3 regions of the Simplicispira sedimenti genome follow, and region 1 is predicted to be linked to each of the others. Evidence: predicted binding sites of a transcription regulator. Region 1 holds the regulator's gene; each other region holds the start of a gene.

Region 1 (5,413 bases):
CATGGCGGGCAGCCAGTGTTCCAGGAAGGCGGCAATGTGCTGCTCCATCACGTCCACTTCGGGTTGCTGCTTCAGAAAATCGGCCACCGGCGCATCCAGCCCGGTGAGATCGCGCAGATCGTTTTCGTAGTGCGGGTTGGGCAACATGCGCACGTCGAACACGTAGTCGGCATCCACAGGTACGCCGTGCTTGAAGGCGAAAGACTGGAACACCAGCGACAGCCCGCCTTTGTCGGTGCCGATCAAGTCCTTGATGTAGGCCTGCAATTGCGATCCGCGCAGGTTGCTGGTGTCGATGACCTGGGCCTGTTCGCGCAATTCGGCCAGCAGCTCGCGTTCCAGCTCGATGACCTGCACCAGCGCCAGCCGCCCGTCGTCCTGCCTGCCGCCAGACAGTGGATGGCGGCGGCGCGTTTCCGAAAAGCGCCGGACCAGCGTGCCGGTGGTGGCATCGAGAAAAATCGAGTGCACGGCGCAACCCTGGCGGCGCAGTTCCTGCAGCTTGGAGGGCACCAGCGGCAAGGAGGTGGCGCTGCGCACATCCATGGCAATGGCCAGCCGGTTGCCGTGGTGCGTGTGTTCCAGCGCCACAAACGACAGCAGTAGCTCGGGCGGCAGGTTGTCCACGCAGTAGTAGCCCGCGTCTTCCAGCGCGCGCAGCGCAATGGATTTGCCCGAGCCCGACATGCCGGTGATGAGCACGATTTCCATGGTGGGGTGTTCTTTCAGGCCTGCTTGCGGCGGGGTGCCGTGGTGTCCAGCATTTCGCGGGCGTGGGCCAGGGAGCGGGCGGTGGGCTTGTCGCCACCCAGCATGCGGGCAATTTCCGCGACCCGATCGTCGTCCTCGACCGCGGCCACAGCGCTGGTGGTGGGCTCGCCACGCCGCTTGGTCACCACCAGGTGGTGGTGTGCGCTGGCAGCCACCTGTGGCAGATGGGTGACCGCCAGCACCTGCCGGTCCTGCCCGATCTGGCGCATCAAGCGGCCTACGCTGGCGGCCACGGCACCGCCCACGCCCGCGTCCACCTCGTCGAAGATCAGCGTGTCTGCGCTGCCCAAGGTGCTGGTGGCCACGGCTATGGCCAGCGAGATGCGCGAGAGCTCACCGCCCGAGGCGATCTTGCCAATGGGCCGGGGGGTGGCGCCAGGATGGCCTGCCACCAGAAAGTCGATGTCGTCCAGCCCATGGGCTGCGGGTTCGGCGGCTTGGCATACCTGCACCACAAACTGGCCGCCTGCCATGCCCAGCTCTTGCATGGCTGCGGTGATTTCTGCCGACAGCCGGGGGGCTGCCTTGCTGCGCTGGCGCGACAGCGCCTGGGCTGCTGCCTGGTAGGCCTTGGCATGCTGCTGCACGGCCTGCTCCAGCGTGGCCAGGTCGCTGGCGGCGTCCAGTTGTTGCAGGGCCTGTTCCCAGGATTGGCGCAGCGCGGGCAGTTCTTCTGCGGGGCGTTTGTGGCGGCGTGCCAGCGCCAGCCATTGGGCCACGCGGGCGTCCAGCTGCGCGAGCCGGTCGGGGTCGAGCTCGGTGTGGTCCAGGTAGCTATGCAGACCGTGCAAAGCGTCGTCCGTCAGCGCCAGGGCCGAAGCCAGTGTGCCAGCCAGCTCCTTGAACGCAGGCTCCAGGTGCTCCTGGCGTTGCAGGGTGTCCAGTGCCCGCGACAGCCCTGCGCGTGCACCACCATCTTCCGCATCGAGCAGGTTCACGGCGGACTGGGCAGATTCCAGCAGCGACTGGGCGTGCGTGAGCCGGGTGTGCTGGGCATTCAGGCTGTCCCACTCGCCTTCGGCGGGCGAGAGCTTGTCCATTTCGGACAGTTGCCATTGCAGCCGTTCGCGCTCTTGCTGCAACTGGTCCTGGGCACTGCGGGCCTGCGCGCAGGCCCGCAGTGCCTCGCGCCAGCGCGCCCAGCAGACCGTCACTTCGTGCGGCGACGCGCCCGCGTAGGCATCCAGCAGGTCACGCACCGCGTCGGCACGGGTCAAGCTCTGCCAGGCGTGCTGGCCGTGGATGTCGATCAGCCGCTCACCCAGGTGGCGCAACTGCGCGGCGGTAGCGGGCAGGCCGTTGATCCAGGCGCGGCTCTTGCCGGTGGCGTCGATGGTGCGTCGCAGCAGCAACTCCGGCTGGGCATCGAACCCGGATTCTTCCAGCCAGGGCGTGAGGGGCTCTGCACCGTCGAACTCGGCGCACAGGTCGGCGCGCTGTGCGCCTTCGCGCACCACTGCCGCATCGGAGCGCCCACCCAGGATGAGTTGCAAGGCCTCGATGAGGATGGACTTGCCCGCGCCCGTTTCGCCGGTCAGTGCAGTGAAGCCCTCATGCAGATCCAGCTCCAGCGTCTGGACGATCACGAAATCACGCAAAACGATGCGTTTGAGCGCCATGCTCAGGATCCTCCTTCATTCCAGCGCAGCTTCTTGCGCAAGGTGTCGAAGTAATTCCACCCCCGAGGGTGCAAGAAGCGCACGCTGAATTCCGAGCGGCGCACGATGATGCGGTCGCCATGCAGCAGGGATGCCAGCGACTGCATGTCAAAGTTGGCGCTGGCATCGCGCCCGCTGACCAGTTCGATGGCCACCTCGGCCACGTCGGCCAGCACAATGGGCCGGTTGGACAGCGTGTGCGGCGCAATCGGCACCAGCACCCAGCCTGGAATGGAGGGGTGCAGCATGGGCCCGCCCGCCGACAGTGCATACGCCGTGGACCCCGTAGGCGAGGCCACGATCAGGCCGTCGGCACGCTGGTTGGCCACGAAATGGCCATCCACCTCCACGCGCACCTCCACCATGCCCGATGTGGCGCCCCGGTTGAGCACCACATCGTTCATGGCCAATGCGTCGAACACCACACGCCCCTCGCGCTGCACCTGGGCATGCATCAGAGGGCGGTGGTCTTCCTCGTACTCGCCGCGCAGCATGGGCGTGAGCGTGGCGCGGTAGTTCTCCAGCGGAATGTCGGTGACGAACCCCAACCGCCCCTGGTTGATGCCGATGAGCGGCGTGCCAAAGCGTGCAAGCTGGCGCCCGATGCTGAGCATGGTGCCGTCGCCCCCCACCACCAGGCCCAGGTCGCACTGCTTGCCGATGGCTTCGACGTCCAGCGTGTCGCACTGCGTCAGACCCGAGGTGGCGGCGGTTTGCGCCTCCAGCGCCACCTCGCAGCCTTGGGCGTGCAGGAAGTGGGCAATGTCGTCCAGCACCTTGCGGGCACCGCAGGCGGCCGTGCTGGCGGCAGGGTATTGGTACTTGCCTACCAAGGCCACATGGCGAAAGTGGAGTTTCATGCCGAAATTACATCATTAAAATCGTGACATGCTCGATGACCGTGCCAAGTTGTTGCTCAAGACGCTGGTGGAGCGTTATATCGACGAGGGCCAACCCGTGGGCTCGCGAACGCTGTCGCGGGCCTCGGGCCTGGACCTGTCGCCCGCCACCATCCGCAATGTGATGGCCGATCTGGAGGAGCTGGGCCTCATCGTCAGCCCGCACACCTCCGCCGGACGCATCCCCACCGCCAAGGGTTACCGTCTGTTCGTGGACACCATGCTCACCGTGCAGCGCGAGCACATCACCTCGCCGCAACTCGCGCCCGAGCCCCCGCAAAAAGTCATTGCCAACGCCGCGCAGATGCTTTCCAACCTGTCGCAGTTTGTTGGCGTGGTCATGGCGCCGCGGCGTACCTCGGTGTTTCGGCAGATCGAATTCCTGCGGCTGTCGCAGCAACGCTACCTGGTCATCATCGTGTCCCCCGACGGCGATGTGCAGAACCGCGTCATCGTTTCGGAAACCGACTTCACCCAGTCGCAACTGACCGAGGCGGCCAACTACCTCAACGCCCACTACGCGGGCATGGCCATCGAAATGGTGCGCGAGCGCCTGCGCACCGAGGTTGAGTCGCTCCAGGGCGAAATCGCCGCCCTGATGCGGGCGGCCGTCAATGTCAGCTCAGAGGCGTTGCATGAAGCGCAGGAAGAGGTGGTCTTTGCAGGTGAAAGCAAACTGCTCGCCGTCAGCGAATTCTCGCGCGACATGGGCAACCTGCGCCGTGCCTTCGAGCTGTTCGAGCAAAAGACCCAGATCCTGCGCCTGCTCGACGTCTCCAGCCAGGCCCAGGGCGTGCGCATCTTCATCGGGGGCGAGAGCCAGGTCGTACCGTTCGAAGACCTCTCGGTCGTCAGCGCCCCGTACGAGGTCGATGGCCAGGTGGTTGGCACCCTGGGCGTGATCGGCCCCACGCGCATGCCGTACGACAAGATGATCCAGATCGTGGACATCACCTCCCGCATGGTTTCCAACGCCCTGAGCCACCAGCGCTGAGCCGTGCGGTGCGGCGGGTAGAATCCACGCCTGTTTTTCCGCGCCGCACCGGGCCTGCTCCGGGGCGGACGCTGGGGGCCTCTAGCTCATGCTTGGTTAGAGCAGCGGACTCATAATCCGTTGGTGCGGGGTTCGACTCCCCGGGGGCCTACCAAACACCCGCAAGCACTGGCATGGTTGGGGCGCGATTTTCTGGCGCCTCCTGCGTGCTTGAGTGGCCCATCTGCCGTGCATATGTGGATTTCAATGGTGGCATGCACGATCTCTTCATGCACCGACAGGCGCTGGCGCAGCGTATCCGGGGTGAGTGTGCGGTCGTGGGTCACCACCGTCAGGGCGCAGGCATAGGCCTGCTGGCCTACGCGCCAGACGTGCAAGTCGGTGACCCGGATGTCGCCGTCCTGGGGGCTGGTTTCCACCACCTCCCGGATTTCAGCGACCACGGGGTGGTCCATCTCGCGGTCCAGCAGTACCTTGGCGGTGTCGGCCAGCAGCCCCTTGGCCCAGACGGCGACCAGCACGGCGCCCACGATGCCCATGACTGGGTCCATCCACTGCCAGCCCAGCATCCAGCCGCCCAGCAGTGCCGCAATGGCCAGCACCGAGGTCGCCGCGTCGGCCAGCACGTGCAGGTAGGCAGATTTCAGGTTTAGGTCGTGGTGTGCGTGGTGGTGCGCGCCGTGATCGTGCGCGCCGTGGTCGTGACTGTGGTCATGGCCGTGTGCATGTCCGTGCCCGTGGTGGTGTGCCTTGCCCAGGATCAGCGCGCACACCACGTTGACCGTCAGTCCGAGAATGGCCACCACGATGGCTTCCTGGTACTGGATGGTCTGTGGGGAGAATATGCGTTCGACCGAGCCGACCACCATCATCAGCGCCACACCGAGCAGGAAGGTGGCGCTGGCAAAACCGCCCAGGATTTCGATTTTCCAAGTGCCAAAGGCAAAGCGCGGATCGTTGGCATAGCGGCGCGCGGCGGCATAGGCCAGGGCGGACAAGCCAATGGCGAAAGCGTGGGAGCTCATGTGCCAGCCGTCGGCCAGCAAGGCCATCGAATTGAACCACCAGCCCGCCGTGATTTCCACCACCAT
Region 2 (5,413 bases), on a different contig from region 1:
AGCGAGGCCAGCGCATCACAGGCCGTACTGGTGTCATCCAACACGCCCCTGGCGACAGCCAAGGCCAAGGCATGAGCGTGACCGCCGCAGTGTCGCTCCCTTCGCGCCTGGCGCAGTATTACGCGCTGACCAAGCCGCGCGTGGTCCAGCTCATCGTGTTCTGTGCGCTCATCGGCATGGTGCTGGCGGTGCCTGGCGTGCCCACACTCGACCAACTGCTGCGCATGCTGGTGGCCTGCCTGGGAATCTGGCTGGTGGCGGCTGCGGCCGCCGCCTTCAACTGCCTGGTGGAGAAAACCATCGATGCCAAGATGAAGCGCACCGCCTGGCGCCCCACGGCCAAGGGCGAGCTGACCGACATGCAGGCACTGCTGTTTTCTGCGGTGCTGTGCCTGGCGGGTTCGGCCGTTCTGTACGAGGGCGCCAACCCGCTGACCATGTGGCTGACCTTTGCCACGTTTGTGGGCTATGCGGTCATCTACACCCTTCTGCTCAAGCCGCGCACGCCACAGAACATCGTCATCGGGGGGGCTTCGGGCGCCATGCCCCCAGTGCTGGGCTGGGCCGCCATGACCGGCGATGTGGGGCCGCAGGCGCTGATCCTGTTCCTCATCATCTTTTTGTGGACGCCGCCGCACTTCTGGGCGCTGGCCCTATACCGGGTGGAGGACTATCGCAAGTCCGGCCTGCCCATGCTGCCGGTGACCCATGGCAATGCCTACACGCGCCTGCAGGTGTTCCTGTACACCCTGGTGCTGTTTGCCGCTGCCCTCATGCCTTTTGTGTCCGGCATGAGTTCCTGGATCTACCTGAGCGCCGCTGTGTTGTTGGGCGCAGGTTTCTGTGCCTACGGGTTCGCGCTGTGGCGCAGCTACTCGGATGCACTGGCGCGCCGCACCTTCCGTTTTTCCATCGTCTACCTCAGCCTGCTGTTTGCAGCCCTGCTGGTGGACCACTACCTGCAGTGAGAGCCCCGTTCATGCCCCGTCGAAATGCTATAAAAACGATAGCTGCTTGCGCTTTGTTTGCAAGCGCTGGAGCCATTTTTTCCGCTTGTTCCAAAAGCCAGCCCGAGTTCCGGGGGGTAGACATCTCCCAGGTGGACTATGCGCGTGACTTCGCACCGCTCAAGGACCACAACGGCCAGCAGCGGAGCATCAAGGACTTCCAAGGCAAGGTCGTCGTGGTGTTCTTTGGCTACACCCAGTGCCCCGATGTGTGCCCCACCTCCATGCAGGAGATGGCCGAAGTCAAGAAGATGCTCGGTGCCGATGGCGAACGCCTGCAGTCCATCTTCATCACCGTGGATCCCGAGCGCGACACGCCCGAGATGCTCAAAGCCTACATGGCCAACTTCGACCCCAGCTTCCTGGCCCTGGTCGGCAACGCCGAACAGACTGCGGCCTTGGCCAAGGAGTTCAAGATCTATTACAAGAAGGCCGAGGGAAAGACCCCCACAAGCTACACCATGGACCACTCGGCCGGCAGCTACATCTACGACACCCAGGGTCGCCTGCGCGTGTACTACCGCTACGGCAGCGGTGCCGAGGCCCTGGCGCACGATGTGAAGCAGTTGCTCAAGGAAGCCCGTTGAGGCCTGTGGAGTGGGTGCGCTGAAAGCAGCAGGGCTGCACATGGCAGCCCTGGTGTTTCTGGGAGGGGGGGCAGCAGCCCGTCAGGCGAATTCCGCCAGCGCCTTCTTCATCTTTTTCATGGCCGCTACTTCGATCTGGCGGATGCGCTCGGCACTCACGCCGTATTCGGCGGCCAGTTCGTGCAGCGTCATGCCACCCGAGCCGTCGTCATTGACGCGCAACCAGCGCTCCTCCACGATGCGACGGCTGCGCGCATCCAGGCTGTTCAGCGCCGTGGCAATGCCATCGGAGGCCAGCAGGTCGCGCTGGCGCGACTCGATCATGGCCGTGGGTTCGTGCGCCGCATCGGCCAGATAGGCAATGGGGCCATAGGCCTGCTCGCCATCGTCCGACGGGGCCGGGTCCAGCAGCACATCGCCGCCCGACATACGCGTTTCCATCTCCAGCACTTCTTCGCGCTTGACGTTCAGTTGCGCCGCCACCTGATCGATTTCGCTCTCGGTCAGCGTGTTGCGGTGCGTGTCCAGCGCGTCGGCATCGGCCTTGAAGCCCTGCTTCATCGAGCGCAGGTTGAAAAACAGCTTGCGTTGCGCCTTGGTGGTGGCCACCTTGACCATGCGCCAGTTCTTCAGGATGTACTCGTGGATCTCGGCCTTGATCCAGTGCATGGCATAGCTCACCAGGCGCACGCCCTGGTCGGGGTCAAAGCGCTTGACCGCCTTCATCAGCCCCACATTGCCTTCCTGGATCAGATCGCCCTGTGGCAGTCCGTAGCCCAGGTATTGGCGCGAAATGGACACCACCAGGCGCAGATGTGACATCACCAAGCGTCCTGCGGCGTCCACATCATTGCGGTCGCGCAGGGCGCGCGCTGCTTCCTGCTCCTCTTCAGGGGTGAGCAGCGGCAGGCGGTTGACCGCAGAAATATAGGCGTCCAGATTGCCCAGCGGGGGCACCAGCGCCCAAGGGTTGGCAGGCGCCACAGCGGTCGTCGCAGCGATGGTGGGAAGGGTCATTCGGCTTGTCCTTTCCTTGTATGCCTTCATGTTAGCACTCTCTTGGAGGGACTGCTAATTCCGGAGTTCCCCTGGGGTTTGCACAAAATGAGGGGCGGTCAGGCGCGCTCCTGCGTGGCAGACTTGCGTGCCGAGGTCTCTATCCATGACTATTTGTTCCGAAACCCTGAAGGCTGTGACCACCACCGTGGGCACGGCAGAGGATGCGCGCCGCCTGGCGCAGGCTGTGCTGGCGCAGCGCTTGGCGGCCTGCGTGCAGATCGAAGCCATCAGCTCCCACTACCGCTGGCAGGGCGCCTTGCATGAGGATGCGGAGTGGCGCCTGGTCTGCAAGACCGTTCCCCAGGCAGTGGATGGGCTATGTGCGCTGTTGCAGGCCCAGCACCCCTATACCTTGCCGCAACTGGTGGTGCAGCCCCTGCAGGCCAGCGCGGCGTACGCCGACTGGGTGCGGCAGGAGACGCAGGGGACCTGGTAGTTTCAGAACCGGTTCTCAGGCCACCAGGTCGATTTGCTGCGTGCTCCCCACGCCACCGTCTTCACGCAGGTACACGCTGGTGGCGCGCACGGCGCCCAGCGTGCGGTTGTCGGCCGTGCGCAGCGAGAACGGGGTGTCTGCTGCCGCCAGCGCCAAGGCACCCACACCGGCTTCTTGCAGGGTGCGCAGGTGGCCAGGCCCTTCGGCCTCTGGGGTCCACAGGCGCAGTTCGCCATACACGGTGTCGTTGGCATCGATCCAGCCGTTGCCGTCCTCATCGTGTTCGGCCAGTTCGCTGTAGCCGTTGCCCGTGGCGGGGCCGAACAGTTCGCGACCGTCGTCGATGCGCTGGTTCCGGTTGCCGTCCAGTGCCAGGTAGGCGCGCTGGCCTGCCAGCAAGGGCACCTGCTCGGTGTGGCCATCGCCGTCCAGGTCGAAGGCAAAGCGCAGGTCCTGCAACTGCGCGGCCGTGCCGTCAAAGTTGATGACCAGCGGATCCACCGGTTGGACCGCGTTGCCCAGGCGGACCAGCAGGTGCGTTTCCTCGCGGTAGCTGCGCTGCATTTGCAATTGCAGGCTGAAACGGATTTCCTGCCCATCGGCGGTGTGCACCACGCCTTGGGCGGCCCACTGGGTTTGCTCGGTTTCTTCGAGCACGGTGTGCTGTTCGAATTCCAGGCCGAATTCAGGGCGCGGGGATGCAGCGGCGGCTGCACGGGGGTCTTGCAGCACCACCGGATCGGCCGCTGGAGCGTCCGCCAGGCGCAATTCCTGCGCGCGGATGCCGGTCATGCGTTCGATCAGGTCGCGCACCATGGCCAGGTGCGGGGTCAGTGCCTTGGCGGGGTCGGCATCCCGCGCCTTGGTGCTGGACGCGGCCTGGGGCGCAGGCGCGTTGTGTGCCACGGCCGCAGCGCTGGCCGCGGCAAGTGCGCGGGCTGACGGCTGACCTGTGGCTGCGGCAGCGCGCGCTGGGCGCGGGCCTACCCAGGCTTCCAGCCGGGTGCTCTGCGCCTGCACGCGCGTGGCGCTGTGCTGCACCTGCCACTGCAGGGCAGAGGATGTGACTTTCATGGCCGGACTCCCAGGAGCGGATGCCGGCATATCGGCACAACAGCCGCGTTACTTGAGTCCTCGGATCAGGTGCGCTGCGCGCGCACGCGTTGCTCAAACAGCTCCAATGGCTCGGGGCGACCGAACAGGTAACCCTGGAATGCGCGGCAGCCATGCTCAATCAGGAAGCGGTGATGCTCGGGCGTTTCCACACCCTCGGCAATCACGCCCAGGCCGAGCATGTTGGCCAGGGCGATGATGGTGTGGGCGATGGCGGCGTCCTTGGGGTCCAGCATCACGTCGTGCACGAAGCCCTGGTCGATCTTGATCTGGTCGAGCGGCAGGCGCTTGAGATAGCTCAGGCTGGAGTATCCGGTGCCGAAGTCGTCGAGCGAGAAACCCAGGCCGTGCCGCTTGAGTGCATGCATGGTGGCGATGACGCCGGCCACGTCCTGCAGCAGCAGGCTTTCGGTCAGTTCGAGCTTGATGTGCGCCGGGTCCGCCCCGGTGGAGCCGATCAGGTCGAGCACCTGCGCAACGAAGTCTTCCTGGTGGAACTGGCGCGCGCTCACATTGATGGCCAGCGTCAGGTGGGCCAGCCGAGGGTCCGTGCGCCAGCGGGCCTGTTGGCGCAGCGCCGTTTCCATGGCCCAGTAGCCCAGTGGCAGGATGAGGCCGGTGTCCTCGGCCAAGGGCACGAAGAGGGCGGGCGATACCAGTCCCTTTTCAGGGTGCTTCCAGCGCAACAGCACCTCCGCGCCGGTGATCTGTCCGTCACTGTCCACCTGGGGCTGGTAGAGCAGCAGGAACTGGCCATTGCGCAGGCCGTCGTGCAGCTCGGTTTCGAGCAGGGCGCGCTGGTTCACCGCCTCCTGCATGTCCGGGTCGAAGAAGCGCAGGGTGTTGCGGCCTGCATCCTTGGCGCGGTACATGGCCAGGTCGGCCTGCTTGAGCACCTCGTCCACCGTGGCCTGGTGTCGCAGCAGCGTGGCACCGATGCTGGCCGTGAAATGGTGATCCTGCCCGGCCAGACGGTAGCTCATGCGCAACTGCGTCAGAAGCAGTTCGCCCAGCGTACGCACCTGTGCGGCCGCTTCGGTGGCATCGGGGCTGAGGTTCTGCAGCACCAGCACGAACTCGTCGCCACCGAGCCGCGCCACCGTGTCCTGCTCGCGCAGACAGGCGCGCAGGCGCTGCGCCACTTCCACCAGCAGCAGGTCGCCCACCTCGTGGCCCCGGCTGTCGTTCAGGGTCTTGAAGTTGTCAATGTC
Region 3 (5,413 bases), on a different contig from region 1:
TCCCGACCTGCGGGAGGGTCTCGCCGGTCGCTGGGGCCGATGCCCCAGTGGCCTGTGGTGTGGGCGCCTCGGGTGCGCTGGAAGGGACTTGCGGGCCGATGACTGCTTTGCTGTCGGGTTTTCGCGCTGCAGGTGTGGGCTTGGCGGCAGGTTTGACCGCAGCGCTGCGGGGACTGGTTCCTGAGGCTTGTGGTGTGGTCGCCGAAGCGGCGGGAGTGGGCGCTGCCATGGGGGAGGGAGGCGGCAGCTGCTCCAGAACGGGTGGTGCGGCAACAGGCGTGCTGGCCGTTGGCTGGGCGGATGCTGGTTCGCTGGCCGCTACGGTGGCGGCGCTGGCCGACGCAGTGGGGGCAGGTTCGGGCAGCGGGGAAAGGAGTGCGCCGCTGGCGGCTTGCTGTGGTGCGCTGGCGCTGATGCTGGGTACCGGGGCCTCGGGTATGGCAGGGGGCACAGGTGTTTCTGCGGGGTTGCCCTGGGGCAGAAACTGGTAAGCCAGTGCCGCAACACCCAGCAGTCCCGCGTTCAGCGCCGCCAGGCCCGCCAGTCGGCGCTTGCTGGCGGCCTGCTGTTCCAGTTGGGCGCAGGCTTCGGGCAGGCTGCGGGTGCTGGCCAGCGCACGGGCGATGCGTTTGCGGATTTCGGTGTGCAGGATGGCGTCGCCATACAGACCCGGCAGGGCAAAGGCAAGCAGGGCATAGGCGCCCACCAAGCCCCATTGCACGGGTTCCGGCCAGGGCAGCAGGGTGCGGATGGCGCCGAACAGCAGCAGCCCCAGTCCTTCGGCGGCGGCCACGTAGATGAGGGCGGGCGTCCACAGGTGGCGCAAGGCCATCCAGTTCAGCGTGCACAGGCTGGCGGCCCAATTCCAGCCAGGCTGGGTGCGGCCCAGCGTGTCAAAACGCTCGAAACGCGGCAGGTAGCTTTCGGGCCGGATGGGCCCGAGCGCTGCGCGGTAGAGCGTGTTCATGGCGCTCTCGGCCGGGCCTGCAGGCTGTTGGGTGTGGAGGAAGTCCGTGGAGGCGGGCATGAGGGTTGATTCTGTCATGCGCAGCCCTGCACTCCAAGCATTGTGCGCACAACAAAAAACCCGCAGGGCCTGGGGCCGTGCGGGCAGGGCATCAGGCAGGAGCTATCAGCTGCGGTTGCCGGAGGCAATGGTGCCTGCGCGGTTGGCGACCACGGCCTGGCTGCGCACTTCGCTGCGGCTCACGGTGGACGATGCGGCTGGCTCGGCATTGACGACTTCATAGTTCTTGAACTGCGCGACGGCTTCCACGGCCTGGGCGTGCACGGCGGCGCGGCTCAGGGTCGAGGGCGCCTGGGTGTCAAAGCCTGCTCCGTAGAGTTCACCGGCCTGGGCGCCCACAGAAGCGAAAGCAGCAACAGCAGCGATGGAGAGAGTGCGAGAGAACGACATGGTGGTTTCCTTTGGATCAACGATGGGTGAGTCACCGGATGCGTACGGGGCATAGTGCCTGGTTCACATCCGCCTTCGGTGAGTCGCCTGGGGCGGTGGTTCATCGATGGGTTGAACTGTACGCCTCAGTGGTTCAAAGAAAAACCATCCGGTATAAAACTGACTGTTCCGTTTTTTGGAACAGTCGATGCCCTTGAATTTCGCTGCATCGACCCGTGGGATGCATGCTTGTTGCGCCTGAATGCCCGACCTGGGCCAAAGCCCCACCCCTTGAAAGCCGCTGAATTGCCCTTATCATTGGCACTCGTCAGCCATGAGTGCTAACAATGCCTCGGCTGGGTTTTTGTGCTCCCCGGTAGTCGGGGGGCATCGCCAGTGAAAACATCCTTTTGTCTAGGAGAGCAACAAATGAAACTTCGCCCCCTGCACGACCGCGTGATTGTCAAGCGCATCGAGAGCGAGACCAAGACCGCTTCGGGCATCTTCATCCCCGACAACGCCGCCGAGAAGCCCGACCAGGGTGAAGTACTGGCCGTGGGCCCGGGCAAGAAGAACGACAAGGGCGAACTGGGCGCGATGAGCGTCAAGGTTGGCGACCGCGTCCTGTTCGGCAAGTACAGCGGCCAGACCGTCAAGGTCGATGGCGACGAGCTGCTGGTGATGAAGGAAGACGACCTGTTCGCGGTCGTCGAGAAGTAATTCCTTTCGCTTCACTCACTTTTTCATAGCTGCTGGCGCTTGATAAACATGCGTTAGCGGCCTATTTGATTCAAATTCTGTAGGAGCCAAACATGGCAGCAAAAGACGTAGTTTTCGGCGGCGAAGCCCGCGCACGCATGGTTGAAGGCGTGAACATCCTGGCCAACGCGGTCAAGACCACCCTGGGCCCCAAGGGCCGCAACGTGGTGCTGGAGCGCTCGTTCGGCGCCCCCACCGTGACCAAGGACGGCGTGTCCGTGGCCAAGGAAATCGAACTGAAGGACAAGCTGCAAAACATGGGCGCCCAGATGGTCAAGGAAGTTGCTTCCAAGACCTCTGACAACGCTGGCGACGGCACCACCACCGCCACCGTGCTGGCCCAGGCCATCGTGCGCGAAGGCATGAAGTACGTGGCCGCCGGTATGAACCCCATGGATCTGAAGCGCGGTATCGACAAGGCCGTGGCTGCCCTGATCGAAGAGCTGAAGAAGGCCTCCAAGCCCACCACCACCTCCAAGGAAATCGCCCAGGTGGGTTCCATTTCCGCCAACTCTGACTCCAGCATCGGCGAAATCATCGCCAACGCCATGGACAAGGTCGGCAAGGAAGGCGTGATCACCGTGGAAGACGGCAAGAGCCTGAACAACGAACTCGACGTCGTTGAAGGCATGCAGTTCGACCGCGGCTACCTGTCGCCCTACTTCATCAACAACCCCGAAAAGCAAGCTGCTATTCTGGACAACCCCTTCGTGCTGCTGTTCGACAAGAAGATCAGCAACATCCGTGACCTGCTGCCCACGCTGGAGCAAGTCGCCAAGGCTGGCCGTCCCCTGCTGATCATCGCCGAGGAAGTCGAAGGCGAAGCCCTGGCAACGCTGGTGGTCAACACCATCCGTGGCATTCTGAAGGTCGTCGCCGTCAAGGCTCCTGGCTTCGGCGACCGCCGCAAGGCCATGCTGGAAGACATCGCCATCCTGACGGGCGGCAAGGTCATCGCTGAAGAAGTGGGCCTGACGCTGGAGAAGGTCACGCTGGCCGACCTGGGCCAGGCCAAGCGCGTCGAAGTGGGCAAGGAAAACACCATCATCATCGACGGCGAAGGCCAGGCTGCCGACATCGAGGCGCGCGTCAAGCAGATCCGCATCCAGATCGAGGAAGCCACTTCCGATTACGACCGCGAGAAGCTGCAAGAGCGCGTGGCCAAGCTGGCCGGCGGCGTGGCCGTGATCAAGGTTGGCGCTGCCACCGAAGTCGAAATGAAGGAAAAGAAGGCCCGCGTGGAAGACGCCCTGCACGCCACCCGCGCTGCCGTGGAAGAAGGCATCGTGGCCGGCGGTGGCGTGGCCCTGCTGCGCGCACGTCAGGCTGCTGGCGAGATCAAGGGTGACAACGCTGACCAAGACGCCGGCATCAAGCTGGTGCTCAAGGCCATCGAAGCCCCCCTGCGCGAAATCGTGGCCAACGCCGGTGGCGAGCCCAGCGTGGTGGTCAATGCCGTGCTGGCTGGCAAGGGCAACTACGGCTTCAACGCTGCCAACGACACCTATGGCGACATGATCGAAATGGGTATTCTGGATCCCACCAAGGTGACTCGCACCGCACTGCAGAACGCCGCTTCGGTGTCTGCACTGATGCTGACCACCGAGTGCATGGTGGCAGAAGCTCCGAAGGACGACGCACCTGCCGGCGGCATGCCCGACATGGGTGGCATGGGCGGCATGGGCGGCATGGGCATGTAAGCTCTGCCTGAGAGCCACTTTTCTCTCGCTCCAAGGGCCGCGCAAGCGGCCCTTTTTCATGTCCGAGCGGTCGGTGTGGCGGAGTGCTTTTCGCGAAAGCTCAGTGTGCGCGCATCTTGGCGCGCAGGCGCGCAATGGCCTGGCTGTGCAATTGGCAGACGCGCGATTCGGTCACGCCCAGCACGGCGGCGATTTCCTTGAGGTTCATATCGTGCTCGTAGTACATGCCCATGATGTACTGCTCGCGCTCGGGCAGTGACTGGATGGCACCGACCAGGCTGCTGCGCAGCCGCTGGTTGCGCAGCAGCGCCATGGGGTCGGCTTCGGAGTCGGGGGTTTCGTGCCGGTCCAGAAAGCCCTCGTCGTCTTCCCCGCCGCGGGTCATGTCTTCCAGATAGACGAGCTGCGTGCCGCGCACCTTGCTCAGCAGGCTTTGGTAGTCGGTCAGGCTCATGTCCAGTTCGACGGCAATTTCGGATTCGAGGGGGCTGCGTCCGAGCCTTTGTTCCAGGCGCTGGACGGCTTTTTCGATGTCTTTCTGGCTCTTGCGTGAGCTGCGCGACATCCAGTCGTTTTCGCGCAATTCGTCGAGCATGGCGCCACGGATGCGCTGCGTGGCAAAGGTCTCGAACTGCACGCCCTGGGCCGATTCGAAACGTGTCAGCGCGTCGTTCAGGCCGATCATCCCGACCTGGATCAGGTCGTCCAGCTCCACGTTCGCAGGCAGCTTGGCGATCATGTGGTGCGCAAGCCGACGAACCAGCGGAACATACTGCTGGAGCATGGCATTGCGATCAAGCTGGCCTTTGGCGGTGTATGTCACTTCAATGGCTCTGGGCGATGTACGTGGGGAAGCCTGCTTTGGGAATGGATGGTAGCGCAGAGAAGGTGCCCGGTGCGCTGATAGTGCAGGCATTTTCCAGCCATTGCAATGCCAGGCGCTGCAGTTCCTGCGGGCGATCGGCGCGGATGAGCGTGGTGCGCGGTTGCTGCCCCAGGTGGCGCATGGCACAGCGGCGCAGCGATTCCAGCGAGTCCTGTGCCAGGCGCAACTGCTGGGCCGGGTAGGAGCGGGCCATGCAGGCCACCAGGCCGTTGAGTCCCGCGTGCAGGGCCAGCAGCTTGAGCTGGCGGTAGGTAGCAATCACGCCGTTCTGGCCGGGCGGCATCAGAATCAGTGGTGTGGCCAGGCTGGCATCCAGCAGGGGCGACGCCAGTACGTCGATGGGGGCGTGCAGCACCACCAGCGCGTAGCTGCGCAGCAGCGGTTGCAGCAAGGGCAGGAGGGGTTGTCCGGGCTCGGCTTGCTGCAGCAGGGTTTGCAGGCCCAGCTTGGCAGGCAGCACGGCCAGGGTGTTGGCGGCGCCTGCAGCGGGGCGCATGTCCTGCGCGCGGGCGCTGTGCGCCAGCAGCTGCTGCAGGCCGGGGCTGCGCGGGTTCTCGGGTGCGGTGGCATCCAGTACCACCACCGGGTAGCCCAGGTGTTGCAGGTGCAGGCACAACTGCCACAGCGTTTCCATGCCGCCGTTGGTGTCTTGCGTGCTGGCCATGGCCAGCA

The links. Region 1 encodes HrcA, which represses chaperone genes, less so after heat shock. Its sites were predicted from a motif close to TTAGCACTCNNNNNNNNNGAGTGCTAA; they were not measured.
Region 2: the regulator HrcA is predicted to act here: its motif matches at 2,643-2,669, upstream of rpoH (RNA polymerase sigma factor RpoH).
Region 3: the regulator HrcA is predicted to act here: its motif matches at 1,715-1,741, upstream of MJ602_RS15500 (co-chaperone GroES).

The regions. Positions count from the first base shown of each region.
Region 1 covers NZ_JAKVIJ010000010.1:15,743-21,155, forward strand. Annotated here, with positions in the region: gene rapZ (RNase adapter RapZ) at 1-711, opposite strand, end outside; gene recN (DNA repair protein RecN) at 726-2,390, opposite strand; gene MJ602_RS11725 (NAD kinase) at 2,393-3,289, opposite strand; gene hrcA (heat-inducible transcriptional repressor HrcA) at 3,318-4,322, shown strand; tRNA gene MJ602_RS11735 (tRNA-Ile) at 4,398-4,476, shown strand; partial or broken gene dmeF (CDF family Co(II)/Ni(II) efflux transporter DmeF) at 4,553-5,413, opposite strand, start outside.
Region 2 covers NZ_JAKVIJ010000002.1:143,437-148,849, forward strand. Annotated here, with positions in the region: gene MJ602_RS03160 (COX15/CtaA family protein) at 1-75, shown strand, start outside; gene cyoE (heme o synthase) at 72-968, shown strand; gene MJ602_RS03170 (SCO family protein) at 980-1,594, shown strand; gene rpoH (RNA polymerase sigma factor RpoH) at 1,676-2,611, opposite strand; gene cutA (divalent-cation tolerance protein CutA) at 2,757-3,089, shown strand; gene MJ602_RS03185 (hypothetical protein) at 3,105-4,163, opposite strand; gene MJ602_RS03190 (EAL domain-containing protein) at 4,229-5,413, opposite strand, start outside.
Region 3 covers NZ_JAKVIJ010000017.1:4,229-9,641, forward strand. Annotated here, with positions in the region: gene MJ602_RS15490 (SPOR domain-containing protein) at 1-1,045, opposite strand, end outside; gene MJ602_RS15495 (DUF4148 domain-containing protein) at 1,133-1,417, opposite strand; gene MJ602_RS15500 (co-chaperone GroES) at 1,826-2,116, shown strand; gene groL (chaperonin GroEL) at 2,209-3,855, shown strand; gene MJ602_RS15510 (RNA polymerase sigma factor FliA) at 3,956-4,678, opposite strand; gene MJ602_RS15515 (hypothetical protein) at 4,680-5,413, opposite strand, start outside.